Thalassoglobus sp. JC818: one gene and its partner. Each later gene encodes a partner of the first gene's protein in a complex. Links are inferred from orthologs where the notes say so. Each region holds a gene or a part of one and is shown in the gene's direction. Other genes may lie near its edges. The genes, in order: tsaD and tsaE.

Evidence for each region.
Region 2: the proteins of tsaD (region 1) and tsaE are in contact, whole or in part, in a crystal structure (PDB 6N9A), measured with the Thermotoga maritima proteins. The link is inferred for Thalassoglobus sp. JC818 from one-to-one orthologs. Residues at the interface, in WP_004082750.1 of Thermotoga maritima: Cys10, Asp11, Arg49, His50, Leu82, Gly84, Gly135, Gly136, Glu154, Thr155, Leu156, Asp157, Asp158, Ser159, Glu162, Asp165, Lys166, Arg169, Leu170, Tyr175, Lys213, Thr214, Leu217, Tyr218, Gln221, Arg222, Asn324; in WP_004082108.1 of Thermotoga maritima: Leu37, Gly38, Lys46, Lys57, Val59, Lys60, Ser61, Thr63, Phe64, Thr65, Leu66, Met67, Val69, Pro71, Tyr82, Arg83, Leu84, Asp86, Asp88, Phe89, Asp93, Ile128, Asp130, Glu131, Arg134.

The regions. Positions count from the first base shown.
Region 1 is NZ_JBFEFI010000002.1:27,439-42,497, forward strand. Bases 6,740-9,525 are described here. They hold tsaD (tRNA (adenosine(37)-N6)-threonylcarbamoyltransferase complex transferase subunit TsaD), read left to right. Parts: upstream 6,740-7,500; coding sequence 7,501-8,550; downstream 8,551-9,525. Other genes in these bases: AB1L42_RS04655 (S41 family peptidase), read left to right, coding at 6,740-7,346; AB1L42_RS04665 (sigma 54-interacting transcriptional regulator), read left to right, coding at 9,326-9,525. Also shown: AB1L42_RS04630 (hypothetical protein), read left to right, coding at 1-1,207; AB1L42_RS04635 (metallophosphoesterase), read left to right, coding at 1,204-1,767; AB1L42_RS04640 (hypothetical protein), read left to right, coding at 1,776-2,084; AB1L42_RS04645 (hypothetical protein), read right to left, coding at 2,048-2,668; AB1L42_RS04650 (PVC-type heme-binding CxxCH protein), read left to right, coding at 2,903-5,554; more of AB1L42_RS04655, read left to right, coding at 5,856-6,739; more of AB1L42_RS04665, read left to right, coding at 9,526-11,386; AB1L42_RS04670 (amidohydrolase), read left to right, coding at 11,386-11,796; AB1L42_RS04675 (UbiA family prenyltransferase), read right to left, coding at 11,875-12,798; AB1L42_RS04680 (acyl carrier protein), read right to left, coding at 13,014-13,265; AB1L42_RS04685 (beta-ketoacyl-[acyl-carrier-protein] synthase family protein), read right to left, coding at 13,350-14,624.
Region 2 is NZ_JBFEFI010000003.1:625,869-641,140, forward strand. What follows is about bases 4,059-7,057. They hold tsaE (tRNA (adenosine(37)-N6)-threonylcarbamoyltransferase complex ATPase subunit type 1 TsaE), read left to right. Parts: upstream 4,059-5,295; coding sequence 5,296-5,820; downstream 5,821-7,057. Other genes in these bases: AB1L42_RS10325 (coproporphyrinogen-III oxidase family protein), read left to right, coding at 4,059-5,299; AB1L42_RS10335 (glucuronate isomerase), read left to right, coding at 5,882-7,057. In the rest of the region: AB1L42_RS10310 (DNA gyrase subunit B), read left to right, coding at 1-6; AB1L42_RS10315 (aldehyde dehydrogenase (NADP(+))), read right to left, coding at 124-1,701; AB1L42_RS10320 (aspartate kinase), read left to right, coding at 2,030-3,823; more of AB1L42_RS10325, read left to right, coding at 3,995-4,058; more of AB1L42_RS10335, read left to right, coding at 7,058-7,162; AB1L42_RS10340 (SpoIIE family protein phosphatase), read left to right, coding at 7,352-9,025; AB1L42_RS10345 (Hsp70 family protein), read left to right, coding at 9,379-10,956; AB1L42_RS10350 (hypothetical protein), read left to right, coding at 11,016-12,056; AB1L42_RS10355 (ATP-binding protein), read left to right, coding at 12,116-13,825; AB1L42_RS10360 (DUF1080 domain-containing protein), read left to right, coding at 13,984-15,096; AB1L42_RS10365 (glycosyltransferase), read left to right, coding at 15,166-15,272. UniProt on the Escherichia coli protein: Required for the formation of a threonylcarbamoyl group on adenosine at position 37 (t(6)A37) in tRNAs that read codons beginning with adenine.

The DNA.
Region 1 (15,059 bases):
GGCAGGGCTCCTGTTTGCACTTTCTCCAGGCATGATTCTCTTCAGCAACCTCCTCTTGGCTCATCATCCCACGCTTGTCGGGCTCACAATATTCTTATGGGCGTTTGTGAGAATGATCCGAACAGACTGCCTGACGATGTCGTGGGTTGCTGGAACGGGGCTGTCGTTTGCAATGATTTGCCGACCGATGACCGCAGCTGGGTTTGGACTGCCTTTCGGAATCCTCTTTTTCTGGTGGTGGATTCGCGGAAACTGGGGGATCAGAAACTCAGAGGAAAACCATCTAACATTCCGACAGCGCAGCTTCCGAACGATCGGTCTCGGTATCCCGTTGCTGATCGGGTTTGCTGTTGTGCTGACTCAGAATCAGCAAATCACCGGAAGTCTCTGGACCAGCCCGTATCAACTCTACACGGACATTTATACACCGCGACATGTGTACGGTTTTAATAATGTTGTGCGGGGTGAACAGGCCCTTGGGCCAAAGGTCCTCGAAAACTATGATCAATGGGCCGAGAATCTGACTCCCCAATTGGCACTGAAAAACGTATTCACGCGCATACAAAACAGCTGGCGATGGACTCTTGGAATCATTCCGATTCTCGCATCGCTGATCATTTTTTTGTTGACGATGCGTTCAGGTGACCGACGATGGTGGCTGATCTTTCTCGCAGTCGTCAGCTTGCATGTCGCTCACATCCCCTACTGGTTTTCCGGAATTTTCGGTTGGCACTACGTCTTCGAAACGGCTGCGCTGTGGATACTGATTGTCGCAGAAACAACTCGCCGACTTTGGAGCAATCGTTCGCTGAGTTCTCACCGTCTCGTATGCATCTGCTGGATGATGTTTCTGGGAACTTCTATTCTGGTGAATCTGGTGACTATCAAACCTGTCTGGCCAGCGACGCTGGATCGCGGAGTGGCAGAAGTCCGATATCCTCGTGAGCTCTATGCAGAGTTTCGGCAACAGATCGAAGTCTTTCGCGACGAATCGCCTGCGATCGTCTTCATCATTCCGGATGAGAGTGACCGCAGCATGGATTATGTGACCAACCCTCCTTCTCTCGACGGACCGGTACTCGTTGCGAGAATTAGAGATGCCGCAGAGGCTGAGTCACTGACGTCGCTCTTTCCCGAACGAGTTCCCATTCTGTTTGACGCGCGCACTCGAAGTTTCGAAATGATAGAGAAGGAACTCAATCGATGAGAGTTGGAATCTTTGCCGACACACATGACCATCTCGACAACATCAGACGTGTGGTCGCGTTGTTCAACGAATTGGAAGTTGATTGCATCCTCTTCGCTGGTGATCTCGTATCAACCTTCGCAGTTCCTCCACTCAGACAGTTAAATGCGAAGGTTTATGCCTGCTTCGGAGACAACGAAGGAAACCGGACCGGATTGATGGGCGGTTTCAAAGTCATCGGGGAACTGCGGGAACCTCCAGCGCTCTACAATTTAGAAGATGGAACCCGGGTGCTGCTGGCGCATATGCCAAGTCAGCTACGGAATTGCGAGGAAGATTACGACATCGCCGTGCACGGTCATACACATCGGCCATCGATCGAGCACGATGCCAACGGAAGACTCGTCATCAATCCGGGCGAAACTTCTGGATGGACATTCAACAACCCCACCGTCGCTCTCCTCGACACCTCAACCCGCACCGCTGAGATCGTTCCGCTGAATACTGAGAAACCACTTCCAAGCTGGGAAGAGGACCGACGTTCGCGTGCGGGGTCACTCAACAACGAAAGAGCAGATTGAGAATGTGGATGGACTTTCTAATCGGCCTGTTTGCTGCAAATGCGATCCCGCATTTTGTCTTCGGTCGACTCGATGCTGGCGTCCTGGGACTGTTCGGATACAGCGGGCAGGGCAATGTGATCTATTCAATCGTCTGCGTCGCCATCTCATTGTTACTGTTCCACATTCAGCATGGGCTGACAAACTTCGCTGACCACATGATTCTCGTCGGTGTCCTAACAATTGTCGCCAGCTACTGGATCGGATGGCCGGTGATCATGCGATTCCTGAAACGTCCGAATCAAAGCGATTCATCTTCAGATCGTGACCACGTGTAAGAATCGGGCTGCTTTCCGAGCTCTTCCAGATAGAGCTTACCCTGTTCCATTTTCAGAACTCGATAAGCTGCGGAACTTCCAAAATCAGAAACAAGAGTCTTTCGCCCCGCTTCAGGTTTTCCGTCGACGATGGTCTGCTTGAGGATGTTCTCTTCCAGCGACCAGTTCAGCTCCAGAATTAACTCGCTTCCGTATCGCAAAGCGGTCAGGAAATCGAAGTTGACTTTCATTCGCGCAGTTCCGTCGGACTGCATCGTAATCACTCGACGAATTCCATCATCAAGAATCCATGTGCCGACGAGGTCACCCATTCTGATCGGCTTCTCAACATCCGGTGCGACAATGCCTGTCTGTCCTGATGACAATTCATCGCCGACAGGAGTCATGACAGCTACATCCGGATCCGTCGCAGGGGAGTTTTCTTTCATCTCCTGAACCACATAGATCATCCCCGCGACCGCAAGTGTCACGACCAAAGACGACAACCATCTGGGAATCGCTGGTCGAGACAGATTCTTTTCCACCAGCTCATCCGAAGCTGTCGACACTTGTTCGCTAGAATCTAAGTGAGAATCGTTTGTCATCTTGAAAATTGCCCTCGCGAACTGGCTGCCTCACTCTTCGGTCGCATTGCTTCACAATTTACAATCCTAACTCGACCCGCCAAAATCAGCTATCCGAATTTTCAAGATCGAGGAGAAGCTGCTGCTTTCGCCAGTCTCTTCGCAAACGCTTCATTCTGGTCTTCGCTGTTCAAACGAGAGCGGTTTTGCTGATCACAATCTCTGATCACCACAATACGAAAGACTTCCCCTCCGATGTCTGCCTTCCTCAAATCACTCTTTCTGATTGTCGTTGCGATCTCTCACCTCCCAGCCCTGGCGAGTGAACCGCTCGAATTTGAAAAAGGAGACAAGGTGGTCATCCTCGGAAATACGCTTGCTGAACGCATGCAGTATTTCAACTTCTTCGAAACCCGGCTGCACCATCGCTTTCCTAACCACGAACTGACTGTCCGTAACTTGGGCTGGTCCGCAGATTCCATCGGCGAGCGACTGCGATCGCAGGATTTTCAAGATCACGGGCACACCCTCATCGACCACCAACCCAACGTGATTATCGCGATGGTTGGATTCAACGAATCTTTCGCTGGTGAAGCTGGGCTCGCAGATTTTGAGATGCAACTCGCTGAGTTCATTCGGGATCTCAAGAAATTGAAATACCCCTCGACCACTTATTCTCGCGGGTCGTATGAACCGAAGCTGCAAGACAAATCGGGCGAGCCAGCTCACGAAGTTGAAGTCGTTCTGCTGACACCGATCGCAAATGAAGATCTGCCTGAACGTGGAATTCATGCCGGGACTCAGAACAACTCACGCCTTCGTCTGTACTCAGAATCGATGCAGAAGATTGCAGCCGCCGAAGGAGTGCAATGTGTCGACATCTTCACTCCAACACTTCAAGCGATGGAAGAAGCCGCCACTCCCTGGACGATCAACGGAATCCATCTGAATGAAACAGGCTATCAACGCCTTTCTGAAATCCTCGAAGAGCAACTCTTTGGAACAGCTTCGCCGTGGGATTCAGAATTTGAGGCATTGCGAAAAGAAGTCGCTGAGAAGAATCAGCAGTTCTTCTACGACTATCGAGCTGTGAATGGATACTACATCTACGGAGGCAGGAAGAATCCGTTCGGTGTGATCAATTTCCCGGCGGAGTTCGCCAAACTGCGTGAGATGACTCAACGTCGAGACAAACGGATCTGGGCAGTTGCTCAAGGGGCTTCGATCTCCCGTGACATCGATGACTCGGAAGCAGGCGTTCTCGCCGAAATCCAAACGAATTATACGAACGAGATTTCAATCTCTTCTCCCGAAGAGGCAGCTCAATCCTTGTTCCTCTCCGAGGGATTGAAGATCGAGTTGTGGGCATCCGAAGTCGAGTTTCCGAATCTTCAGAACCCCGTGCAATTCACGTTCGACAGCCAGGGAAGAATGTACGTCACCACAATGCCGTCATATCCGATGGTCCTTCCGGGAGAACGTGCCAACGACAAAGTCCTCATCCTGTCTGATGAAGATCGCGATGGAAAAGCCGACACTGAAATCGTATTCGCGAAAGGCTTGTACCTCCCGACCGGCATCGAACTCGCGCACGGGGGTGCGTATGTCGCACAGCAACCCAACCTCATGTTCCTCAAAGACATGGACCAAGACGACATTGCTGATGAATATCAATTGAGGCTGCACGGATTTGATTCCGCCGACTCTCATCACGCAATCAGTGCTTTCGAACTCGGACCGGGCGGAGCACTCTATTTTCAGGAGGGAACATTCCATCACAGCCAGGTTGAGACGTCATATGGCCCCCAACAGGTCGCCAACTCAGCCGTCTTTCGGTACGAACCGATCCGAGAAAAATTGGACGTCTTTGTTTCGTACGACTTCGCCAATCCCTGGGGGCACTGCTTCGATCAGTGGGGGCAGAACTTCGTCGCCGATGCTTCCGGTGGAGCCAACTACGTCGGGGCCGCCTTCTCCGGCGATCTCATTCATCCGCGAAAACATCCGGTGATGAAAGAGTTCCTCGTCAAGCAATGGAGACCAACCTGTGGGTGCGAAATCGTTTCAAGTCGGCAGTTTCCCGAAGAGATGCAGGGAGATTACCTCCTGAACAACTGCATCGGCTTTCAAGGTGTGCTTCGCTACCGCTTCGAAGAAGAAGGCTCAGGGTTTTCCGCTCGGCCAGCCGAACCACTCTTCCGATCTGCAGATCCCAGCTTTCGACCTGTCGATCTTCAATTTGGACCCGATGGGGCGTTGTATGTCCTCGACTGGTTCAATCCCCTCGTCGGTCATATGCAGCACAGCTTGAGAGATCCCAATCGAGACACTCAACATGGACGAATCTGGAGGATCACTTACGCGGGCCGTCCTCTGCTCGAGGTACAAGATCTCGCAGCGATGACCACTCCCGAGCTGCTCGATCAACTCCAGCAACCCGAAGACCGCACCCGCTTCCGGACTCGACGCGAATTGGGCCAACGCGACAAACAAGAGGTCATTTCCGCAATCGACACCCTCGTCGCTCATACTTCGGAGGAAACAATCTCCGGACAAAAACTGTTACTGGAGTGCCTGTGGGTCAAACAGCATCATGACGCCATCGACGAGACATTACTCGATCGCGTTCTGGCTACTTCAGATGGTCGCGTCCGGGCTGCTGCCGTGCGAGTCCTGTGCTATTGGCGGGATCGAATTGACGATCCCTTATCGAAACTCCAACTCGCGATCCACGACGAGCACCCTCGCGTCCGCCTCGAAGTGCTGCGTGCACTCAGCTTCTTCCACGATGAACGAGCACTCGAAATTGCTGTCGAATCGCTAATTTACGAACAGGATGTTTACCTGGAGTACGCGTTGCAGGAGACTTTGGAGACGCTCCAGAATCGCATCGACTCAGCTCGTTAGCCTGGTTTTTCAGACTCCGAGATCAACAAAGCTGACTCCAAATCGGAAGCTGATCAGCCTCAAGAATTCAGTCCCTCGGATCGACTACAATAGAAACAAGCCCGTCGATTCGGGGAATCGTCTTGTTGGAGTCCCTTGTCGGTTCTACAATCGATGAGTTCATTTGAAATAAGCGTTCACACACTCTCGGAAGCGTGTCCAGTCAATCGCTGGTCTAAGCGGCTTCAGTGAGTTCACAGAATCAGCAATCAACTTCGGTTCGAATTTCTGTGTTGATATCCGGCGTTGAGGTGAGACGAGTATGAATCATCGATTGGAATCCTTCACTTGGGCAGCCACTTCTGCCCTGCTCACGGCGGCCATCTTTCTGACGACCGTTTCCAGTCAAGGCATGGCTCACGCCCAGTCCGAAGACAACGATTCCGCACAAGCTGAATCCGACGAAGACTACTACGAATTGATGAGAGTCTTTGTCGACACGTTTCAGCAGATCGATCGCAACTACGTGAAAGAAGTCGATCGACGCGAACTCGTCGACGCCGCTGTCCGAGGGATGCTTTCCGAACTCGATCCGTATTCGAACTACATTTCTCCCGACGATGTCGAACGCTTCACCGAAGCGATCACTCAGGAGTTTGGTGGAGTCGGAATTCGAGTCGGTTTCGATGACGAAATGCGAGCCATCGAAATCACCACTCCAATTCCCGGAAGCCCTGCGTATCGTGCCGGAATCAAATCTGGCGATCGCATTGTCGAAATCGACGGAGAAGCTGTCCGCGACTTCCCCAAGAATCGCGAAATGGACCGAGCTGTCGAATTGCTCCGTGGATTGCCGGGTGAAAGCGTCGAGGTCGCTGTTCGTCGTGCTTCGTCCGGAGAAGTCGAGAAGATGACGCTCACTCGTGAACTCATTCAACTCGATACCGTCATGGGAAACACCTACAACGATGACGGCTCATGGAACTTCATGTTCGATGACGAGCTGAAAATCGGATACGCCCGGCTCACTCACTTCACCTCGCGAAGTGCCGGCGAACTGCGGGAAGCCCTGAAGACGCTCCGCAAGGAAGATATGAAAGGCTTCATTCTGGACCTTCGCTTCAATCCCGGAGGACAGTTGCAGTCCGCGATCGACATCTCCGATCTGTTCATCGAAGAAGGTCGAATCGTCAGTACCGAAGGACGCAACAGCCGTCCGCGTTCCTGGTCAGCGAAACGCTTCGGCACCTTCACCGGTTTCCCCATGGCGATCTTAATCAATCGCTACAGTGCCTCAGCCAGCGAAATCGTCAGTGCCTGCCTTCAAGATCACGACCGTGCTGTCGTGATCGGAGAGCGCAGCTGGGGAAAAGGGAGCGTGCAAAATGTCATCGAGCTCGAGGAAGGCAACAGCCAGCTCAAGTTGACCACAGCCAGCTACCATCGTCCCAGCGGCAAAAACATTCACCGCTTCCCCAACGCCAAAGAAAGCGATGAATGGGGTGTGATGCCGAATGACGGGTATCTCGTCAAATTCTCCATGGAAGAGATGACCAAGTATCAAGAAGATCGCCGTGACCGTGACATCGTCGATCCTCAAGACCCTGTCGAAAGCACTTTCGAGGACACTCAACTCGAAAAAGCCATCGAATATCTGAAGGCCGAACTGGGCGTCGAACCAGAGGAAACACAAGAAAACGCCGAAGAAAAAGCAGCGAGCGGCTCCGAAGAAGAGTCTGAAGAAGCTGCCGACGAGGCTGAAGTTTCTCTCCGCAACTTGTTCTACCAGCATCCGAAACAACTTGCTGGTTAAGTCGATTTCATGCGTTCGCTCCCATCCCGAATTTTCGTGCGTGGGAGCATGAAGTCGCTCGACAGAAATCTTCGGACAAGTTCCCGCCGTTTCGTTCGAAGAGACGCCGCTATTATCTGACGCTCACGCTTTGAGATTGCTTCAAGAATCTGACATGGTCAATTCCACTTCAGACGCCAAGGTTCTACTCGCACTGGAATCTTCCTGCGACGAAACCGCAGCCGCGATTATCGACGACCAATTACGGGTTCTTAGCAGCGTGGTCGCAACACAGGATGAATTGCATCAACGCTTCGGCGGTGTTGTTCCCGAAATCGCTTCGCGGGCTCATCTTGAAAATCTGCTTCCCGTGATCGACGAAGCACTGACTCGATCCGGAAAGAGTCTGGAGGATCTCTCCGCAATCGCAGTCATGACCGAGCCCGGACTTGTCGGCTCATTGCTGGTCGGACTCACTGCGGCAAAGACGTTGGCACTCGTCACCGATCGCCCTCTTGTGACGGTCAACCACATTCACGCTCATCTGTTCGCTTGTCAGATGGAAGCAGACGAAGACATCTTTCCAGCGATGGGACTGGTCGTCAGCGGCGGTCACACCAATCTCTACGACTGCCGATCCGCAACAGAGTTTGAACTGGTCGGGTCGACGATCGACGATGCAGCTGGAGAAGCTTTCGACAAAGCTGCCGCCATTCTTGGTCTCCCGTACCCCGGTGGACCGTTCATTTCGCGAGTCGCTGAAAAGGGAGATCCCAAGGCCTTTCGATTTCCCAGAACGTTTATCAAAGACGAACGCTTGGCCTTCAGCTTCAGCGGAATCAAAACCGCCATCCGATACACCGCGCTAGGCCAACCCGGTTCGAAAGAACCCGTTCCTGATCTTAATGAACAGCGTATCGCTGATCTGGCTGCCAGCTTTCAGGAAGCGGTGGTCGATGTGCTCATCTCCAAGTGTCGACAAGCTGCAGAACGATACGGTCGCACCACTTTGTGCATCGGCGGAGGAGTAGCAGCCAACCTTCGATTTCGAGAACGACTCGCTGAACTGGCATCTCAAACCGGTTACAGAATCGTCATCGCTCCGCCTTCCTTGTGCACCGACAACGCAGCCATGGCTGCCATCGCGTGGAAACTGCTGGAAGAAGGTAAAGTCGCAGCTCTCGATGCCGACGTCGTCCCGGGCCTGGTCCGCCTCAAACAGTAGACCTTTCTGACGGCCTATCAACATTCCCTTGGACTCAACCCATGTGACGAGAGATGAGCTCGCGTGCGCGACTTCCGGACGACCAAGAAGAGAAAAAGTCATCGCACTAAGGCCCGCCAGTTGAGCCATCAAATGAAAAAGCCCACTGACATGATTGTCAGTGGGCCATCCGTGTCGCGGGGTCTATAAAGCATGCTAGCGAATTATCAAAAGGGTCCCGATCCGGTGACACGGCATAAACGGGAATAATGATGGCAAAATGTAGCAAAGACGGCGCCACAAGTCAATTATTTTGACGAATCATCAAAAGCCCTGAGACTCAGCTGCTTTGACCAATGCTTGGCGAAGGTCTTGCACATCGGTTGACTCAATCCGATCTTGCGAAATGAAACGGTCGTTGATTCGCTCTGAGACACCGCCCCAACTGACGAAGCTCCCAACGGCATTTTCTTGCCACTTTGGACCAAAACAGAGGGATTCTGAGCCCTTTTTCAAGAGTGGCACGCCGTCTGCATTTACATGACTCTTGAGTAGCATCAGTGCGTCAGCAGAACTTGGCCCGCTACTGCTCCGACGTGCGGCGACAGGCGTCCTTGGATCGTTTTCAAGGACGCTTTCGTTTTTTATGGACCGACGCTGCGGATCAACTCTCGTTGCAGCAAAACGCAACAACTATTCCGCCACATGTTACGATCCAGTTCCTCATCGTGTACAATTGATCCAATGAATTCTTCGAAAAGATGAGAACTACTGATTCGCTGTAAGTGAGATCTGAATGGATGACGTTGAAGTCACGCGCGTTGATCACATCCCTGCTCAACCCGGATATCTCGCAGTCTATCGAGGGGACGCACTTCTCGAAGCAGTCGAGCTTCCTCAGACCGGGCGACTGACGATAGGTCGGGCACAATCAAATCGCATCGTCATCCCTGATTCCAAGTGCAGTCGCGAACACTGCGAACTCTATCTGCGGGGCGGAACATGGTTTCTGCGTGATCTCGAAAGCCGCAACGGTGTAACGGTCGACGGGGAACGGGTCGTGTCCGACTCCCCAATTTCATTCGGACAATCCATCCAAATTGGTGGATGCGAATTGCGATTCAGCCGCAACCACCCCGACGAAGAAGAAGCCAAACGCAGCAAGTCTCCCTCAGATACAGATTCCTCATACGAAATCATCGAGCGCACTTCCGGAGCCCAGCTCGACCGTCCCTTCGTCGAGCGCATCAATGCACGCGGTGACGGAACGACAGCCATGTTCCGGATTGCGAGGGAAATCGCATCCGCTTCGAGTGTTGGGCAACTCTGCCAGGTGGTCGTCGACGGGCTCATGCGATTCACGAAGTCGGGAATCGGCGGCGTGCTGCTTCCTGAAGATGGAATACAAACATCCGACGCTTCCAACTTCGTCCCGAAGTTCGTCGCAGGCAACTCTACCAAACCAACCTTCTCCAGCTACCTGAGCCAGATCGTGCTCAGCGACGGAGATGCCGTGCTGGCCCATAACATCTCTACGCATTCCGTGCTCGGTGTCCAGGAGAGCCTTCAACAGCTTCATGCAGAGAGCGCGATCTGTGCTCCGATTCGCCACGATGGACACCTGCTCGGCCTGCTCCACCTCTACTGTGTCACCACCGAACACGCCCTGACTCAAACCGATCTCGAGTTCGTCCTTGCCGTCGCGGACCAGATGGGCGATCAACTCAATTCTCTGCTCGAAAAGCAGGAACTCGCCACCGGGATTGAGAAAGCCCGACAGCAAGTCAGCGAGCTGCATCACCAGCTTCGCGCTGAAACGGAACTTGTAGGCCATGGCCCCAAACTCGAAGAACTCAGACGCTCAATCAGCCGTGTCGCTCCGACAGACGCTCTGGTACTTATTCGCGGAGAGAGCGGCGTCGGGAAAGAACTGGTCGCCCGTGCTGTCCACTTCAACAGCCGCCGTCGGGAAGAACCATTTGTCTGTGTGAACTGTGCTGCCCTGACGGAAAGCCTCCTCGAAAGCGAACTGTTCGGACACGAGAAAGGGGCATTCACCGGAGCGTCGACACGTCGGGCAGGGAAATTTGAACAGGCTGACAAGGGGACACTCTTTCTCGACGAGATCGGTGAAATGAGCCCGGAAATCCAGGCGAAGTTTCTTCGGATTCTGGAAGGACAAGCCTTCGAACGCGTCGGAGGAGGGGAATCCATTCATGTCGATGTGCGAGTCGTAACCGCCACCAACAGGGATCTCGAAGAAGCTGTCCGCGAAGGGACATTTCGAACCGACCTATTCTTCCGCTTGCAGGTGATTGAAATTCACGTCCCGTCTTTGCGAGAACACATTGAAGATTTGCCTGCCATCGCGCAGCACTTCGTCGACCGGTTCTCCGCGGAATCCAACTACAAAGGCCGACGATTCGGTTCAGCCGCCATTCGCAAGCTCCAAAGCCATTCATGGCCGGGCAATGTTCGTGAGCTGCGGAACGTCGTCGAACGCGCGGTGATTCTGTCCGAAAACGAAGTGCTCGAACCGGATGATGTTGTCCTGACAAACCTTCGCCTCAGCGAGAACCAACAAGCAACCGAAGCGAAAACGCAAGCCAACGAACCCGTGAACGAAGCACTCGAGACAAGTGTTGATCCACTCGTCGACCTGTTCGGAAGCTTTGTCCAACAGGAAACGAGTCTCGACGAAATCGATCGCTATTACATTCAGGCGGTCTTGAACGCGACCGACTGGAACAAGTCCAAGGCTTCGCGAATCCTGCAGATCGAGCGCACGACACTCGACCGGCGCCTCAAGAAATATGAAATCTCGCGTCCCGATGGCGACGATGACGAGGAAGAGTGATGGCCGAAATCTCAGACAGTTCCGATGAGTTGACGAAGCTCGTCAACCGGTGTCAGCAAGCTATGGCGCACGCTTGGGTCGTCCGCGCATTTCTTCGCCATTCGGACGAAGCAGAGGACTTCCCGGAATTGACCTACATCAGCCGCTCAATCTTCGATGTGTCACGAGCGCTGGAGACTCGAGTCAACGATCCGATAGGCTACTTCAAAATGCTCAGAAAGAAAGTCGGAAAATTTCGAGCAGCTGTCGAAGAGTTTGCCAAGCAGGTGCCTGACATCTCGTCGCACACCAACTTCGCTCAGTCCGTCATTTCGCTGCGAGGTTCGGTCACGATGCTCGAAGAGTCTCTGAACCAGGCCCGTGAAGTGGCGATTCAGGCGGAAGCATCAAAGACAGGCCCGGCCAACTGACAGGCTGCCGCGGGCCACTTAAGCTCTACGAAAGCCTCTTCGTTCTGACCTTGCAGTGAATCGTCTCAGCACCTCGCATTACGTCATCGGAATCCATCGTCTGACAACGACTGCCGGAATGAGTAACGCCAGAATCGTCAGAGAATAGGGCAGGGCAGCTGACCCCAGAAAACCAAAGATGACCATGCCATCAATGACGATGAGCGACAGTAACAACACCCCCACAGCAGGCTGAATCGTCTTCGGAGATGGAAACGAAATCGCTCTCATCACTCGCCGGTTGATCGTGAGAAAAATCACTCCCCAGACGAACAGAATCGAGACGCGATCGGTATCGCCAGCGACGGGAAGATCGATACCGAAAGAACTTGCAAACCGTCCGATCCAGAACGCAATCGCACACAATCCCGCATCAATCACTGCCAGCGACAAAGCGAGTGGACCACGAGAGTTTTCGGCTGCTTCACGTTTGGCGAAGAGCGTCACCCCCACGATATAGACACCAATCGCACCGGCATACCAGAGCAGCGGTTGTTGAAACACCCCCTGAACCGAGTCGACCGCTGAACTGCCTGCCATCAGCAGATTGATCGTTCGGCACAGCCCCATGAAAACCGGTCCCAGCGCCGTTCGTTTCATGTAGCGATCATAAGCGAGAACAGAAGCAGCCAGCGCAATCGCCAGAACAAGTGTTGGAAGACCTGCAATCGCGGCACAGAGAAGTCCGATTCCCATCAAAATCGCGCCGAACCTCAAAGCTGCCTGCGGTGAGATGGCGCCGGACGGAATCGGCCGTGACGGTCGTTCTTCACGATCCTGTTCAATGTCGAAGATGTCGTTAAAGACCATCCCGGCCAGATAGATTCCGATTGTGCTCCCGAGAATCAGCAGGAGGTCTGTGAGCGGAACCAATCCCCCATTGGCGATCAGAAAACCAGCCAGCGTGTTTGAGATGGCTGTAAACACCGTGGGGAAGCGACACAGTCGAAGATAGACGTTCATCTCAATTTCCGCTGAGAATCTCAATCAAATCGTGATTTCGACCCGCTGAACAAAGCCGCTCGGCAACGATCGAAGCATGCATTACTGCGCATCGAAACATCGGGCCCCTCGCGACGATAAAAAACGGGCGTCCCTCAAAAGGTCGCCCGTTTGTATCAAATCGATCAGCAATCAAGACATCGGTCGAAGCAATCAGAAGATCTCGATCGGCGACCTTAAGCGTCTTTCAGCAACGGTGTCAAATAGGTGACGGTGCTGTCCATTGTTGCGAGATGCTCGTAATCCGATTCAGGAATCTGAACTCGATACAGCTTGCGCAGCTCCATCACAATGTCCAGAAAGTCCATGCTGTCGAGTTCCATCTGCTCGCGGAACGGGACGGAATCGTCCAGGTTGGACAAGTCTTCATCTGGGGCAATCCGTTCCAAAATTTCAATGATCACCTGTCGGATTTCCGGTGGGGTCATTCCGTTCTGTCTCCTCAATCACTTCTTCGTTGGCGAATTTGCCGAGCCGGAAACGAACATTCGAAGTCGTCTCAACGGTCGACACTATTCGAAGACGCCCCCATGCTCAGCCGGGAATTTTTTTACGATCAACACTGAGTTAATCCCGAGCATTCCGAACGAATTGTTCAGAATATACTCGACTTTCTCCATGTGTCGGGGACGGTTCGCCACAATCTGATGCAGATCGCACCTTGGGTCCTGCTCGTCGAGGTTGATTGTAGCGTGGGCAATTCGGTCCTGAAAGGCAGGCAAATTCCCAAGCAGTTCCAACGCTCCGGCAGCCCCCATGGCGTGGCCGATAAAGCTCTTCGTGTTATTGATTGCCAAAGTGGTTCGGTCACCGAAAGCAGCTTTCAACGCCCGTGACTCCTCAATATCGCCCTGCTCGGTCGCTGTTGCGTGGCTGGAAACGATATCGATGTCGTCGGCGGAAAGTTGAGCTTTATCGAGTGCGAGAGCGATACACTCCGACTGTCGACTCGCTGACGGAAGGACGAAGTCCGTTGCATCGGAATTCATGGCGTAGCCGACAATCTCTCCGTAGATCTTCGCTCCGCGTTTGATGGCATCGGGAAGTCGTTCGAGCGTGCAGATTCCGCCCCCTTCAGCGACGATGATTCCGTTTCGATTAACGTCAAACGGTCGACAGGCTTTGGCGGGATCTTCATGCCAGGCGAGGGCTCCCTGACTCGCGAAACTCGCAAAAATTCCGAAGGTATGGATGCTTTCAGACACTCCGCCAGCGATCGCCAGGTCGACTTCTTTCAGCCGCAACATTTGAACAGCGTGAATGAAACCGGCGTTTCCGGCAGCACACGCAGCCCCGACAGTCAGATGCGGCCCGGTGATCTTCAGATTGAGCGTTACCTCACCCGCGGGATTATTGGCCACCGTCCGCGGATTGTGATGATGTGACCAGACTTTTGTGTCATAGTCGAACTGAGCGATTTCGAAGATCTCGTTCTCAGTCTCAACATTTCCATGTTCGGTGATACCGAGATAGACACCAACCCGGTCCCGACGAGTGTTTTCCCAGTCGATTCCGGAATCGCGAATGGCTTCGTTCGCACAATAGATCGAGACCGATCCGGCACGCGTACCGCGTCGACGTTCCTTCTTCTTTTGATATCGAAACTCGTCGAAGTGGCAAATTCCTGCGAGCACTGGTTGCTTGATGTAGCGAGTCTCAAACGGCTGAACGCCCGACTTTCCAGCGAGGAGTGCGGATCGGTATTCCTCTAGCGAATCCCCGTTCGGCGCAGCTACCCCGACGCCGGTCAACACAATTCGGTTTTCGTCCTGCAATTCGTCCAGCATACTACCAGCATACTCATTGTGGAGGCGGCTTTCGTCGGATGATGGACACTCGCCGCGTCATAGATTTTGAGACTCCCCCGAAAGGGAGATCATTGGGAGAATGGTCCGAGTTTTCGATCCCAATCAACAGTCTGGTGAGAGTAACGCTTGTCCCGAAACGAAACAAGCACCGTCAAGAACACTCGATCAGCAGCACTCTGTCTGATCGGGCCAACAATGTTTTCTCTTCAGGATCTTTATCCCGAACGAGGAGGAATGCCTTCGGTCCAACAACCTCAACATGTCATTTTGGCACAATTGGCGTCACTCTGTCGCTCGAGAGAAAGTGCCGACTTGGCAGCATCTCGTTCACCACAAACTCGTAAAACACTGCAAAATAGAGCCTTATGGACTGATGAACCCGCTTGGCACAGTCGTTGCATAGCCAATGACTGA
Region 2 (15,272 bases), on another replicon or contig:
GTCTAAGAGTGACTCTGTCCAACACTTGCCAGCAGGTTGATACGCGTGTCGGAGTTGCTGGATTTCAGGTGAAGAATTGATTCCTGAAATCCAGCGATCGTTCCGAAAGGCCAACGAGTACTCTTAGAGTGAGCGGTCAGTCCATTCACCATCGACGAAGCGTGACAGCCCGTCGATTGTGTTTTCGTCGCGGAGTGCTGGAGGAAGCCGGTGTGAGCGGACGTTGTCGTAGCACTCCAGGATGGCGAATCGCCGCAATGACGCGGGAATTCCGACAGCTGTGAACCCGGGATGACCAGTCGCTGGATATGGACCACCGTGATTCATGGCTGGGCTGACAGCCACACCAGTTGGCATTTTGTCGTTGAGCAGTCGACCGACGTGTCGGCGAAGTTCCCCTGCCAGACGATCATAGAGAGCATCGTCAGCGCCATTCGTTTCGGAATAGATGCAGCCGGTCAGATTGCCTTCCAGTTGTTCCGCGACAGCGATCACTTCCTCATCGGAATCGCAGACGACCAGCAAAGAGCTGTTTCCGAAAGCTTCTTCTTGGTGGCCAGCTGGGTCTTCAAGGAACTGTTTTCCTGTTGAACGAAGGAGGGTGTTGGCGAAGCAGCAACGTGACTCGTCGACTGGTTTGTTTCCGGTGACGATATGTGCTCCTGTGCGTTGAATCGCGACGATGCCAGCTCGCAGGCTTTGCTCGACACCTTCTCCGAGCAGAGTGCCGGCCGGTGCTTCCTCGAATTTTTTCGCCACAGCAGAGATGAACTGCTCAGCCTGATCGCCGGCGCGAAGCACGACGAGTCCCGGATTTGTGCAGAACTGTCCGGTCCCCATCAGGCAGCTTCCGACGAACTGTTCGACAAGGTCGTCGAGTCGTTCACTGAGTGCATTGGGCAGAATGAAGACGGGATTGATGCTCGACAGTTCGAGGTAGATGGGGTTTCCGCCTTTGTCTGCGGCTTCTTTCAGGAAGAGCCCCGCGTGTCGCGCGCCTGTGTATCCGGTGGCACCCAAGCGTTTGTCAGCGACAAGTCGGGCCCCGTCCTCGTGAGAGGTGCGGTAGACGAGTTGGACAAATCCTTTGGGCATGTTCGTCGTTTCGGCGGCGTGGGCAGCGGACTCGGCGAGAAGCTGAGTTGTGCGAGGATGAGCGGAATGACCTTTGGCGATCACAGGGTTTCCGGCCGCGACAGCAGCTGCGAAGTCCCCTCCCGCGATGCTGTTGAACGCGAGCGGAAAGTTGTTGGGACCAAAGACAGCGACTGGTCCGATTGGGCCGAGCATGGAGCGAATGTTGGTCTTGGTATCGATTGTGGGCAGCGTCCAGGCTCGATTTCGGGCGGCCTTCGCTGCCTGGCGGAGTTGGTCGATTGTGCGAACCATTTCCCCATCTTTCAGGCGAGGGGAAACCGGCAGTGCCGTCTCTTCGTTCGCAGCGGTGACAATGTCGTCGATGCGGGTTTCGATTTCGGCGGCGTAGGCTTCTAGAAAGTCTGCAAAGCGTTCCGGTTCGAAGTCGCGAACTTCTTTGAAAGCGGCGTGAGCAGCTTCAAGGGCTTCTTCAATTTCTTCCCAAGGACTGACTGGGAACTCTCCCGAAAGGACTTCTCGATTGGCCGGGTTGATTCGTGTAAAGGTCTTTGACCCTGTCGATGGACGCCATTCTCCGTTGATAAGAACTGGTTGAACGCTCATGAAGTTCGCTTTCGTGTTGGTTGTCGATGCCTTGAATCTTAAGACTAATCATCGTGGGGTCGAGTTTCGAGTCAGTGCCGACGGCGTATTCATCTAGGTAAACGGAACGAAAGTGAGGGATTCGCCCGGATGGACACTTCTTTGGTTTATGAATCAACGTCTGTGAATGTGAGCTGTTGGATGCCGGGTTTTCGGGATTCTCGCAGGAATGCAGAACGATTCTGGGGAATTCTCGCGAAACAATGGTCGACCGAACTCCTTTGGCTTTGATACGCTTCCGAATTCCACAGATTGTTGTCCCCACACTCAGAGATTCCGAGGCGTTTCCGTGTCGATCATTGTTCAGAAGTTCGGAGGAACCAGCGTTGCCAATGCGGAAAAGATCCGTGCTGCCGCAGAACGAGCCGTTGCGGCTCACCGTAATGGACATCAAGTGGTAATGGTGGTTTCCGCTCGCGGAAAGAAGACGGATGAACTGGTCCAACTGGCAGGAGAGTTGAGCGAATCTCCCGCTGCGAGAGAGATGGACATGCTGCTGTCGACCGGGGAGCAGGAATCGGTCGCGCTGATGTCGATGGCGATTCATTCCATGGGAGAAAAGGCTGTCAGTCTCACCGGCGGTCAGATCGGAATTGTCACCGACTCGACATTTTCGAAGGCGCGGATTCAGTCGATTTCGACGGATCGGATTCGTCGTCATCTCGATGCTGGGGAAATTGTTGTCGCGTGCGGGTTTCAGGGGATTGACGCTCTTTCAAACATCACGACGCTCGGACGCGGCGGAAGCGATACAACAGCGACTGCACTGGCTGCTGCACTTCAGGCAGATGAGTGTCAGATTTATACGGATGTGGAAGGAGTCTTCACGACTGATCCGCGTGCGGTGGATGAGGCGCGGAAGATTGAACAGCTTTCGTATGACGAAATGCTTGAACTGGCGAGCCTCGGTGCGGGCGTGATGCACTCTCGATCGATTGAGTTTGCTAAGAAGTTTCGTGTTCCGCTGCGGGTCAGGCCGTCGTTTAATGACGGGATGGGAACACTCATCGCAACTGCTGGTGAAGACCGAACGGTGACGGGTTTGGCTCTGGCCAAGAATGAAGCGCGAGTCACACTCGATGATTTGCCGGATGAACCGGGAGTGATGAGCACAATCTTCTCGTGTCTTTCGGACAGGAAGATTCCGATCGACATGGTCGTTCAGAACGTCGCTTCGAACGGCAAAGCCGAGGTCACATTCACCGTTCCTGAAGGAGATCTCGCGGAGACGCTGACCGCTGCCAATACGGCGATTGAACGGATCGGAGCAGGAACGATTCGCAGTGGAACTAACGTTGCAAAGGTCTCTGTCGTCGGAAGTGGAATGCAGTTCCACTCGGGCGTTGCAGCGCAGCTGTTTCAGATTCTTGCAGCACAGAACATCAACCTTGAGATGATTACGACGAGCGAGATCAAGGTTTCTGTGCTTGTGGCACGTGATCAGTGCCAGGAAGCTTTGCAGGCTGTGCATCGCGGTTTCCGGATGAATGCTGGTGATACCCACGTGCCAGCTGTGGGCTCCAAGGTGGCTCGTTCGGTCGAGCAATCGACAGCGAGCGAAGACGAGTTGCTCTCGCGAATCGTGGGGCGGTTGTCCAGCATGGAAGACATTGTCGTCAGCGAGATCACGCTCGACGAATCTCAATCGCGAATCACTCTGCATCACCTTCCGGACGTGCCGGGAACTTGCGCGAAATTGTTCCACGCGGTCGCTGACGGGAATGTGATGGTCGATATGATCGTGCAGAACATCAGCAACAGTGGTCACGCGGAAGTTTCGTTCACCGTGCCTCGAAGCGAAGTGGAACGCTGCATCGAACTTGTTGATCAGGTGCGAGCTGACTGGGAGGAATCAACAGTCACTCATGAAGCAGAGATCGCGAAGCTGAGCGTGTCAGGGATTGGCCTGCGGACTCACACAGGTGTCGGCGACAAGATGTTCCGAGCCCTTTCGGAGGCTGGAATCAATATCCAGATGATCAATACCAGTGAAATCCGCATGAGTGTCGTGGTCGACGCGAATCAGGGACAATCGGGGCTGCAGGCGCTTCAGGCAGTGTTTGGGCTGAAGGACGAACGCTGATTGCGGCGATTCGGGATTTCGACTCGAAGTCGACCGTGGCTCATCATATACTTGAGCAGCCACATTGAATGAACGCATTCGCACTCAATTCGCTCATTGCGAAGATGTTGAGTCAGCGAGTTTCCGCAATTGCAACGCGATTCATCAAACCGCGATCGTACGGGATACAGCATGAGCAGCGAGACGACGACTGAAGTTGGTAGTTACTTTGTCTCGAACTATCCACCTTTTTCCCAATGGAAGAAGGACAATCGGCACCAGTTTCTGGATGCTCTCGAGAAAGAGCCTGATCGCTCAATTCCGATGGGGATGTATCTGCATATTCCCTTTTGCCGGAAGCGGTGCAAGTTCTGTTACTTTCGGGTCTATACACAACAGAACGCCGAGACGATCAAGAACTACGTCGACACTCTCGACAAGGAAGTTCGACTTCTTCGAGACAAGCCCGCAATCGCGGATCGCGTTCTGAAGTTCGTCTACTTTGGAGGCGGAACTCCGTCTTACCTGAGTGCGAAGCAACTGTTGATGTTACGGGAGCGACTCAGTGAGTCTGTCTCCTGGGACAACGCAGAAGAAGTCACTTTCGAGTGTGAGCCGGGAACGCTGAGTCTCGAAAAGGTGCAAACGCTCAAAGAGATCGGAGTGACACGCGTTTCGTTGGGGGTGGAGAACTTCAACGATGCCATTCTCGAAGAGAACGGACGGGCGCACCTTTCACCGGAAATTCTGCGAGCCTACGACTGGATTCAGCAAGTTGGTTTCCCACAGGTGAACATCGACTTGATCGCGGGGATGGTCGGAGAGACCGACGAAAACTGGCACAAGTGCGTTGAAAAGGCTCTTGAGATGGAGCCGGACAATCTGACGATCTATCAGATGGAATTGCCATTCAATACTGTCTATTCGAAAGAGATTCTCGAAGAGGGTGCTGCGTCTCCCGTCGCTGACTGGCCGACCAAGCGTCGCTGGGCGAGTGAAGCGATTGATCGATTCCTGTCCGCTGGGTACCAGCTTTCCAGCGGAAACGAGTTGGTTAAGAACATTGATACGGACCGTTTCGTGTACCGCGACAATCTCTTCCGCGGAAGTGACATCGTGGCGGTCGGTGTTTCGAGCTTCGGTCATTTGCAGGGTGTGCACTACCAGAACAAAGATGAGCTCAACGACTACATCTCCACAGTTCAAGCTGGTGAATTGCCTGTGAATCGGGCGATGACTCCGACTTCTCATCAGAAGCTGATTCGCGAGTGGATCTTGCAGATGAAAGAGGGTCGCGTTGCTGTTGAGCCATTCAAAGCCAAGTTTGGAGTCGACCCGCTCGTCGAGTTTGCAGAACCGCTGTCGAACCAGCAGGTCGCAGGGTATCTGACGGTCGAGGAAGAAGAGGTTCGTCTTACTCGAAAAGGTCTGCTTCAGGTCGACAGCCTGCTGACGGAATACTTCGAAGAACAGCATCGCGAAGTTCGCTACACATGACCGAAAATCGTGATCAGGACCGGCCAGCTCGGGAGGTCCGAATTGTTTCGAGTGACAGCCTGGAACAAACTCAGGAGTTTGGTCGACTCTTCGCGACTGTGCTGCGAGAAGGCATGGTCGTCGCGCTGATTGGTGATCTGGGGGCTGGGAAAACTCATCTCGTTCAGTCGATTGCCGAAGCTTGTGGGGCAAATCGTGAGGATGTGAGTAGTCCGACGTTTGTTCTGATCCAGGAATACGACACGGCGATCCCGATCTGTCACATTGATGCGTACCGTCTCGGGGATGTCGATGAGTTTCTTGAACTCGGCGCAGATGAGCTTCTGGGAGGCGATTATCTCTGTCTGATTGAATGGGCTGATCGTGTGGAAGAGGCTTTGCCGCGAGATCAGATTCGAGTTGAAATCGTTCCCACTTCGGAAACCGGACGCCAGATACGCATCACTGCTGCGTCGTCTCTTTTGGACCAGTTGGAACAGAAGCTTGACGGTTCATCGATTTCTCTCGTCAGGAACGGTTGAAGTCCGTTCGATCGTTGGCGACACTGACAGCGACTCGATTCTTGGTGGAAAGTAGCATTTCATGACGACTGCTCTTACGAAGACGCTCTTTGACGAACTCGAACAGCTTGTTCTGATCGACCCGCACACACACATCAATCCGTTGTCAGCTCCTTCAGAGACGCTGGCGGATATCCTCGGGTATCACTATTACACCGAGCTTGCTCACTCGGCCGGGCTTGCGAAATCACAAATCGAAGAGGAAGGACTCGACCCCAAAACGAAGGTCGGTCGACTCATCGAGAAGCTGAGTGATCTCGACAACACTATTCAGGTGTCGTGGCTATTGGAAATCTGTCGGGAGTTCTTTGACTTCAAGGACGACCGAATCACGACCGACAACTGGGAAGCACTCTACGACACTGCTCAGCAGAAGTTTGCTCAGGAAGGTTGGGAACAACACGTTCTACAGCACAGCAAGCTGGAGAAAGTGTTCCTGACGAATGACTTCGACGATCCGCTCGAAGGGTTTGATACGAACGTCTATATTCCTTGTTTGCGAACTGACGATCTCGTCTTTCACTTCTTGAAGAAGTCGGTTCGGAATCGACTCAACGAGGCTTCGGGAATTGAAGTTGGTGATGCGACAACTTTCCGCGAAGCGATCGGCAAACTGTTCACTAAGTTTGTCGAGAAGAATGCCAAAGCGTGTGCGATCTCGATTCCGCCGAGTTTCTCTCCGGCCAAAGTCGATGCTGGTGCAGCTGCTGCGGTGATTAAACGAACGATTCGAGGCCAGCGGTTGACGAGTGCCGAACAGGAAATGCTTTCCTCATTCGTCTTCTGGACCATCGCGGAGCACTGCCAGGAACATAAGCTCCCGTTCGATTTAATGATTGGAGTTAATCGTCGAGTCTACGAAAACGGCGTCTATCAGGGACAGGATCTGTTCGACAAGCGGGTTTCTCTCATTCAGTATCAACAGCTGTTCAACGCGTTTCCCGATGTGACATTTCCAATCTCTGTGCTGGGCAGCACGAGCAATCAGGAACTGGTCAGTTACGCGTGGATTTTCCCGAATGTCGTGACGAACGGGCACTGGTGGTACTCGAATATCCCGACGTATATTGAACTCGATACGCGAAGTCGTCTGGAAGCTGTGCCCCGAAATAAGCAAGTCGGATACTACAGCGATATGTACAAGCTGGAGTTCGCGTTGCCGAAATTCCGGATGTATCGTCAAACGTTGGCACACGTGCTGGCGAATGATTTTGTCGAGAAGCGAGGTTGGTCAGAAGAGCAGGCGCTCGGTCTGGGCAAGCAAGTGTTGCGAGGAAACGTTGAGTCGATCTTCAACGTCTAAGAGGTGCTTAGGATGAGCAGCAATGGAATTACCGTTGGCTCATTTCCTTCGTGATCAATTGCAGCCTCCGTCTCGAGCATTTTCGGGCTGGTTTGCACGAACTCGCGCGAGCAAACCGAGTCAACGCTGAGTGAAACCGTTCAGGCGAGTCCACAGCAAAGACATATTGCTCACGGAAAGTCGAGTCTCATGGACAAATTGGTCTTACTGCAAGATGGTCAGGCGACACCCTTTGAAATCTCCAAAGACGAGATGGTCATCGGCCGTCTTCCTGAGTGTGAGATTCAGCTGCCCTCGAACATGGTGTCTCGAACTCATGCGAAAGTGATTCGCAAGGGTGACGAAGTTCTCATCGAAGATCTCGGAAGCGGCAACGGAACGTTTCTGAATGGGAAGAGAATTGAAGCCGCCACTCCGCTCAAGGGCAACGACCGATTGAAATTCGGCCCGATCCTGATGCGGTTCGATACCGATCGTGTCTCCGACGATGATTCCAGTTCCGTCCTTCGACATGCTGAAGGATTCAATCAGGTTGAGATTCACGAACAGGACGACGGGTCTTCTACCATCGTCAACTCCCTCGACAGCAAACTCGTCGGAGGGATTTTTGATTCTCGCCCGCAGGACAAGTTAAAGGCTGTCCTTGAGATCAGTCGCAGCCTGGCTGGAACGCTCGATGTTGAGTCGCTGCTGCCCAAAATTCTTGACAGCCTCTTCTCAATTTTCCCGGCTGCCGATCGCGGGTGCATTTTGCTGCGTGATGCACAATCGGGGAGAATGACACCGCGTGCGATGAAGCATCGACGCGAAGGCGAAGATGCGACGGTCAAATTGAGTCGAACGATCTTGAACTCCGTGCTCGAAGAGAAGAAAGCAATTCTCTCAGCGGATGCGGCCAGCGACTCTCGGTTTGATGCGAGTGAGTCGATCTCAGCCCTGACAATTCGATCGATGATGTGCGTGCCGATGCTCGACATGCAGGGTGATCCGGTTGGAGTGATCAACATCGACACTCAGAATCCGGTCATGCAGTTCAAGAATGAAGACCTTGAGATCATGATGGCTGTCGCCAGCCAGGCAGCTAATAACTTTGAAACGGCTCGTCTGCTGGATGCGTTCGTCGAAAAGCAAAAGCAAGACAGCGAGATGGATATCGCCCGGAATGTGCAGCATGCACTGCTTCCGGAAGCATTTCCCGAAATCAGCGAATACCAGTTCTTCGCCTCGTATGAGTCTGCGCAGGCCGTTGGCGGAGACTATTACGATGTGATCCCGACGAAAGACGGGAAAATCTGGTTGGCCTTCGGTGATGTCGCTGGGAAAGGTGTTCCAGCATCGCTGGTGATGTCGCGAATGTCGAGCGTTGTCCGCAGCACGAGCGAATTCGTCACCGATGCTGGGGAAGCTGTCGCAGCGATCAACGAGCACATGTGCGCGAAAGCGGTTGAAGGGCGATTCGTCACATTTGTTCTGACAATTCTTGACACCGTCAATCATTCAATGTCTGTCGTGAACGCCGGGCACATGTCCCCGATGATTCGCAAGGTTGATGGCACGATTGAAGAGTTTGATGACGATTCGATTGGGGTTCCGATTGGAGTTCTGGAGAGTTTTCCCTTCGAGAAGCGGGAGAGGAAACTCGAACCCGGGGAGACAGTCGTTCTGTTCACGGACGGTGTCAGTGAGGCGATGAATCCGAACTCGGATCTGTACGGATCGGAACGCCTTCGGGAAGTCATTTCAGAACATACCGACGATGCGGAAGAGCTCGGACGAGCGATCCGTGAAGATGTGAAGAAGCACGCGGATGGCCGTCCACAGAACGATGACATCACGCTCATGGTGTTCGGTCGAAATCGATGATGACTCGTTCAGTCCGCGTTTTCCGTCTGATGTTCGGGTGAGCCGTGGAAAGCTGTGGCGGGAATGCAACATCGAGCAAAGTCGAACAGAGAGTTGGGATTGTGCCGGAAAGGCTGCGGAGAATGGAGGCTTTGGGGGACTTCTCCGGATTGATAGGCAATCGCTTGAATGATGTCATGTGTCACGTCAGAATGATGTCAGATTGAAACAATTGAAATCTGTGTTGCCGATGGAGTGTCGAACTCGGAAGAAGTTCTTTCTTGCGAGTGCTCGATCGTTCGTTTCTTTCGACCTCCTCTTCACTTTGATCCAGTCAACAACTTCGAAGACAAACTACGAGCAAAGGCAGACTTATGGAAATCCTTCCAGGGAATACAGTTGGAATCGATTTGGGAACAACGTACTCAGCGATTTCGCAAATGGATGCTGAAGGACATCCAGTCTCGATCTCGAATGCAGATGGAAAGACCATTACTCCATCCGTGGTCATTCTTGGCGAAGGGGGAAAAGTGATCGTCGGTCCCAGCTACGAGCGGATGTCGATCGAAGACCCTCGCAATATTGTCGAAGCCATCAAACGTCAGATGGGCAACAAAGACTTCTTCATCGTCTACAACGACAAGAAGCTGACGCCCGAGTTTGTTTCTGCGTTGATTCTGAAGAAGCTGAAGCAGGACGCCGAACAATCAATCGGTCCGATCGCGAACGCTGTTGTCACTGTTCCCTATTACTTCAACGATGTTCGACGCAAAGCAACGCAGGATTCCGGAAAGATCGCCGGGATCAATGTCATCGACATCATTAACGAACCAACGGCAGCGACTCTTGCCTATGCCTGGCAGAAGGGACACCTCGGACGCCCTGACGCCTTTGACGGCGAACGAACCATCATGGTTTACGACCTTGGTGGAGGAACGTTCGACGTGACCGTTGTGCGATACACTGCGACTACATTCAACGTGCTCGCGACCGATGGAGACGTGATGCTCGGCGGACTCGACTGGAGCCGACGAATTGTTGACCACATCGCCGAAGAGTTCCATCGTCGCCACGGGGAAGATCCTCGTGAAGACTCCGAAACGTTGATGCAATTGACTCAGGAATGTGAGCAAGCCAAGCGTGACCTCAGTGAACGTGCTCAAATTCCAATCACCGCGAACTACAAAGGCAAGAGCTACACTCACGCTTTGACTCGCGGTGAGTTCGAAAGACTCACCGGCGATCTCATGCAGCGAACTCGTGACACAACCGAGTTGGTGATGCAACAGGCCGGTGTGGGTGTTGGGGAACTCGACGAGGTGGTCCTCGTCGGCGGTTCGACCTATATGCCAGTCGTTGAAACGATGCTTCGTGAAGTGACCGGGAAAGAGCCTTCTCGTGAAGTGACTCCGGAAGAAGCGGTTTCGCAGGGAGCTGCGATTCATGCTGCCATTCTCGAAGCAACCGCAACTGGTGGCGGAAGTCGACTGGGCAAAGCGGTCATCACGCGATTGCGTTCGGTCTCGGCGACAGACGTCAACTCTCACTCACTCGGCGTGAAGATCAGCGATCCGAAGGACAAGTCACGGAAGCTGAATCACATCATGATTCCGAAGAACTCTTCGCTTCCGATGGAAGTCTCTCAACGATTCAAGACGAACAAAGAAAACCAGCAGCGAGTGCATGTCTGCGTGCTCGAAGGCGATGCTTCCGATCCCGATGCCTGCACGACGATCGGTGATTTCCGTATCGTGAACCTGCCTCCAAATCTCCCTGCGGGATCGCCAGTTGAGATCACTTACAGCTACGACAAGAACGGTCGATTCTCGGCACGAGCTGTCGAACTGGTGAGCAATACTGAAGCGAAAACGGAGATTGTGCGAGACTCCGGATTGAACGAAGACAATGTGAACGCGTTTGAAGTGTTGGCGAATGAGTATCAAGTCGAGTAGAAACTGACGAACTCATCGTTCGAAAATCATCGACGAATCTCATCAGCCGCGAGTGAAAAATGGATGTTTATAAAGAATGGCTCGGCATTCCGGAGGGAGCCCGTCCTCCGGATCATTACGAGTTGCTGCGAGTTGCACAGTTTGAAGATGACACCGACAAAATTCGTGCACACTACAAGAAGCTGAATGCACACGTTCGGAAGTATGCCACAGGGCAGTATTCCGTTCAGTCTCAAGAGCTTTTGAATGAGCTTGCGAAGGCGATGTTGTGCCTGACCGATCCCGGTCGTAAACGCGACTACGATGAAGGCCTCGGCCGAGAATTCGAAGCTGCCGTCGACGAGTTTGGTCGTCAACCAGTGCTGGACGTTTTGGTCCAGCAGGGAGACATCACACGCGATCAGCAGCGTGAAATCGAAGAGTTCGCAGATCGACGAGGTCTCTCTCATCGTGATGCCGCCGTGCAGATGAAACTCGTGAAGCCGGAAAAGGCTGCCCAGGCGTTGGCTTGTCAGCTTGGATACTCCTTCGTCGATCTGGAAGACATGCTTCCGGAAGATGACGTACTCGATCTGGTTCCGCGGGCGATGGTGAAACGGAATTCGTTCATTCCATTGTTTGTGGATGACGGGCGATTGCTGATTGCCTGTGTCGATCAGCCGGAGCACGAAGTCGAAGAAGAGCTTCAGATTCGCTCCGGTGTGCCTGTTCGACCGGTCATCGTCACGCCACGTTCGATCAATCAGGCGATTGCCCAGTACTACGCACCGGGAATGCGCGACGAAGCCAAACTCTCTAGCGAGTCTTCAGAGTCGTCGTCGAAATCAAGTTCAAAGAAGTCCGGCAAGAAAGATTCAAAATCGAGTGCGTCGAAAGATTTCGCTCAACTGACTCCGTCCGAGAAGAAAGAGCGTCGCCAATACGGAATTCTTTTCATGTGTTGGAGTGTTCTGATTCCGATGCTGCCGGTGATTTTCAAGTTTGTCTCGCCCACACTCGCGCTGAAGCTGGCCTGGTATCCGGATCTGGTGTCTTACATTCTCACCGGACTGGTTGCCCCGGCGACGGTATATTGGATCACCCAGAAATACTGGAAGTGATGAGCTGAGTGTGTCTTGAAAGAGGCGAGTGAACGTCTCGATGCGAAGGAGGTAAGGCCGTGTTCGAAGCGACTCTTCTGGTCATTCAAGGACCTGACCAGGGAAGCCGCATTGACCTGGGCAAGCCTCCAGTTCGCATTGGACGTGGTGTGCAGAACGACGTCCGAATTCTCGACAAAGAAATGTCGAGACAACATGCCGTCTTTCAATGGGATGGCGAGACGTGGGTCATCAACGACCGCAACAGCTCGAACGGAACGTTCGTCAATGGCATGCTGGTCGATGGAGCCCGACTCCGCCGCGGCGATCAGATTCAAATGGGGAGAACAATTTTCCTGTTCTCAGCAGAGATCCCGGAGATTGCTTCTTCAGCGAGTAGCCAGATCCATCTGATCGGACAGCGAGGCGGTCAGGACAACTCTCGAATCGTCAGTCAGGCGACTCCCGATGCATCGCACTTATCTGTCGGTCGTGAGCAGGCCGGGGCCAATCTGCAGATCCTATATCAAATCACTGAAGAAGCTGTCCGACCGACGTCCACGTGTGAAGAGCTTCTTGAGCGAATTCTGCAACTGACATTGGATGCTGTGGGTGCGGATCGCGGTTGTATTCTCGTCACGGATTCAAGAACGGATCGGATTGAGCCCCGAGTCGTCAGCTACCGGCACGGAGTCGACAGCACTGAGCGAATGCCGATCTCGACGACTATCGTTGAGTATGTCATTCAGCACGGTCAGGGGGTCAGGACGACCGACGCTCAGAGAGACTCCCGTTTTGACGGTGGGCAAAGCATCATGCAAGCTGGAATTCGGGAAGCGATGTGCGTTCCGATGCGAGGTCGGTATGAATTGATGGGGGTCATTTATGTGGACACGAACAGTGTCAACAGCCTCGGGATGGAGATGACTCAACTCAGTCTGAATCGATTCAACGATCACTTGTTGCGGTTGCTGTTAGCGATTGGCCGTCAGTCCGCTTTGGCTCTAGAGAATCTTCGCTATCAGGAATCGATGATTTCGGCGGAGCGTCTGGCTGCTGTCGGCCAGACGGTGGCGATCATGAGCCATCACATCAAGAACATTCTTCAGGGAGTCCGCGGCGGAAGCTATCTTGTTGATATGGGACTCAAGGATGAGAACCTCGAATTGGTCCAAAAGGGCTGGGGCATCGTCGAGCGGAATCAGGATCGAATTTACAATCTCGTGATGGACATGCTGACGTTCAGTAAGGAACGCGATCCGAAGCTGGAATTTGTTTCGATCAAAGACGTTATCAACGATGTCTGTGAACTCATGGAAAAACGACTTGAGGATCGCGGAATTCAACTTGTCGTCGATGTGCCTGAGGACCTCCCGAAATCGATGGTTGACCCGGAAGGTTTCCATCGGGCGATTCTGAATTTCGTCGTCAATGCGATCGATGCTCTTGAGGACCAAGAGGAACCGCTGTTGACGATGCGGTGTCGCTATCAGGAGTCGGATGAAACTTTCCAACTCGATATCGAAGACAACGGGACCGGCATCGATCCCGTGGACATGCCGAAACTGTTCAGTCTGTTCGAATCGAGTAAGGGGTCTGCGGGGACCGGTCTGGGATTATCGGTCAGTCGCAAAGTTCTCAGGGAGCACGGAGGAGAGATTACGCTGGACAGCGAAATCGGGAAGGGAACCTGTTTTCATCTCGTGTGGCCGTTTATCAAAGATGATCAGGTGAGCAAGGAAGACTCGCAGCCCGAACCTCCCCCGAGTGGATCAACCATGTTACCGTGACTTTTCCGGAACTTGGAAGAATATCGATTCGAGAATTCCTTCCGGGTGAAGTCGAGAAAATGAAAAAAACAGACGAGAATCAAAGACTTCCGGTGCATTCACTCACCGCCAGGAAATAGGCTGTATGCATCGAATCTGAAGTCGCTTAAGGAGCACTCATGAACTACGCGTGGTCGTTACTGGTTGTGATGTGTGGGATCTTGCTGTCAAGTTCCGCACTGTTGGCTGCGGATGACAAAGATGGCCCAGTTTACACCAATCCGTCTGAAGTCGACCTCGACTATCACTTTCAGGGTGAGTATCGGGGATGGCAGCGTGCGCAACCAACATCACGAAGTTCCGAACCGGTTGCTTTGCAGGTTGTTGCCCTTGGTGACGGAAAATTTTCGGGTGTGAAGTTTTACGGTGGCTTGCCTGGTGAAGGCTGGTTTGGTGGTGATCGTTTCGAGATTGACGGACAGCTCGAAGGAGATGTCGTTGTTCTGCATGGCGAGCAGTACGACATCGAGGTCGATGGAGACCGCGCTTTAGTGTTCACGAAAGATGGTCGCGAGGCTGGCGAACTGATCAAGACCTATCGCGTGAGTCCAACGATGGGGGCATCGCCTCCTCCCGGGGCCATTGTCCTCTTCGACGGAGAGCCAACTGAACACTTCAAGAGTCCTGTGTTGACCGACGATGGACTTTTGAATGCTGGAACAGAAACAACCGAAGGGTTCCGTGACTTCCGATTGCATGGGGAGTTTCGAATTCCTTACAAGCCTATGGCGCGTGGCCAAGCTCGTGGCAATAGCGGTTTCTATCTTCAGAGCCGATACGAAGTTCAGGTTCTTGATTCATTCGGTCTGGAAGGAATTGAGAACGAGTGCGGGGCGCTGTACCGAACTCGCCGTCCGGACGTCAACATGTGCCTGCCTCCACTAACCTGGCAGACGTACGATATCGATTTGACCTCTCCGCGATTCGATGAAGATGGCAACAAGGTTTCGAATATGCGCATCAGTGTTTGGCACAACGGAGTGCTCATCCACAACAACGCAGAGATCGAAAACAAAACCGGAGCGGGGAAAGCTGAAGGCGAGTTGAGGCTTCCAACGAAACTTCAGGATCACCAAAACCCAGTCGTCTACCGAAATATCTGGCTGGTCGAAAAAGATCAGGAGAGCCCATCGCGAAAGTCTTGGGTGAAGACAAACGTAAAGGTTCCTCCCGTTCCGATTTCCTTCTTTCGATCGCCTCTAAACAGTCCCAACATGACATATGGAAACTGATCTCAGCACGTCGTTTCTCTGGTCGGTATTTCTGGGGCGGACTTTCATCATTTGTTGAAAGTGTTGGCAATGGACTCGACGCGGCCGCGAGTTTCTTTTGTGATTCCTGCACGGAATGAAGAACTGCTGATCGCGTCAACCATTTTTGCAATCGCCCAATCTGTTGTTCCCTGCTC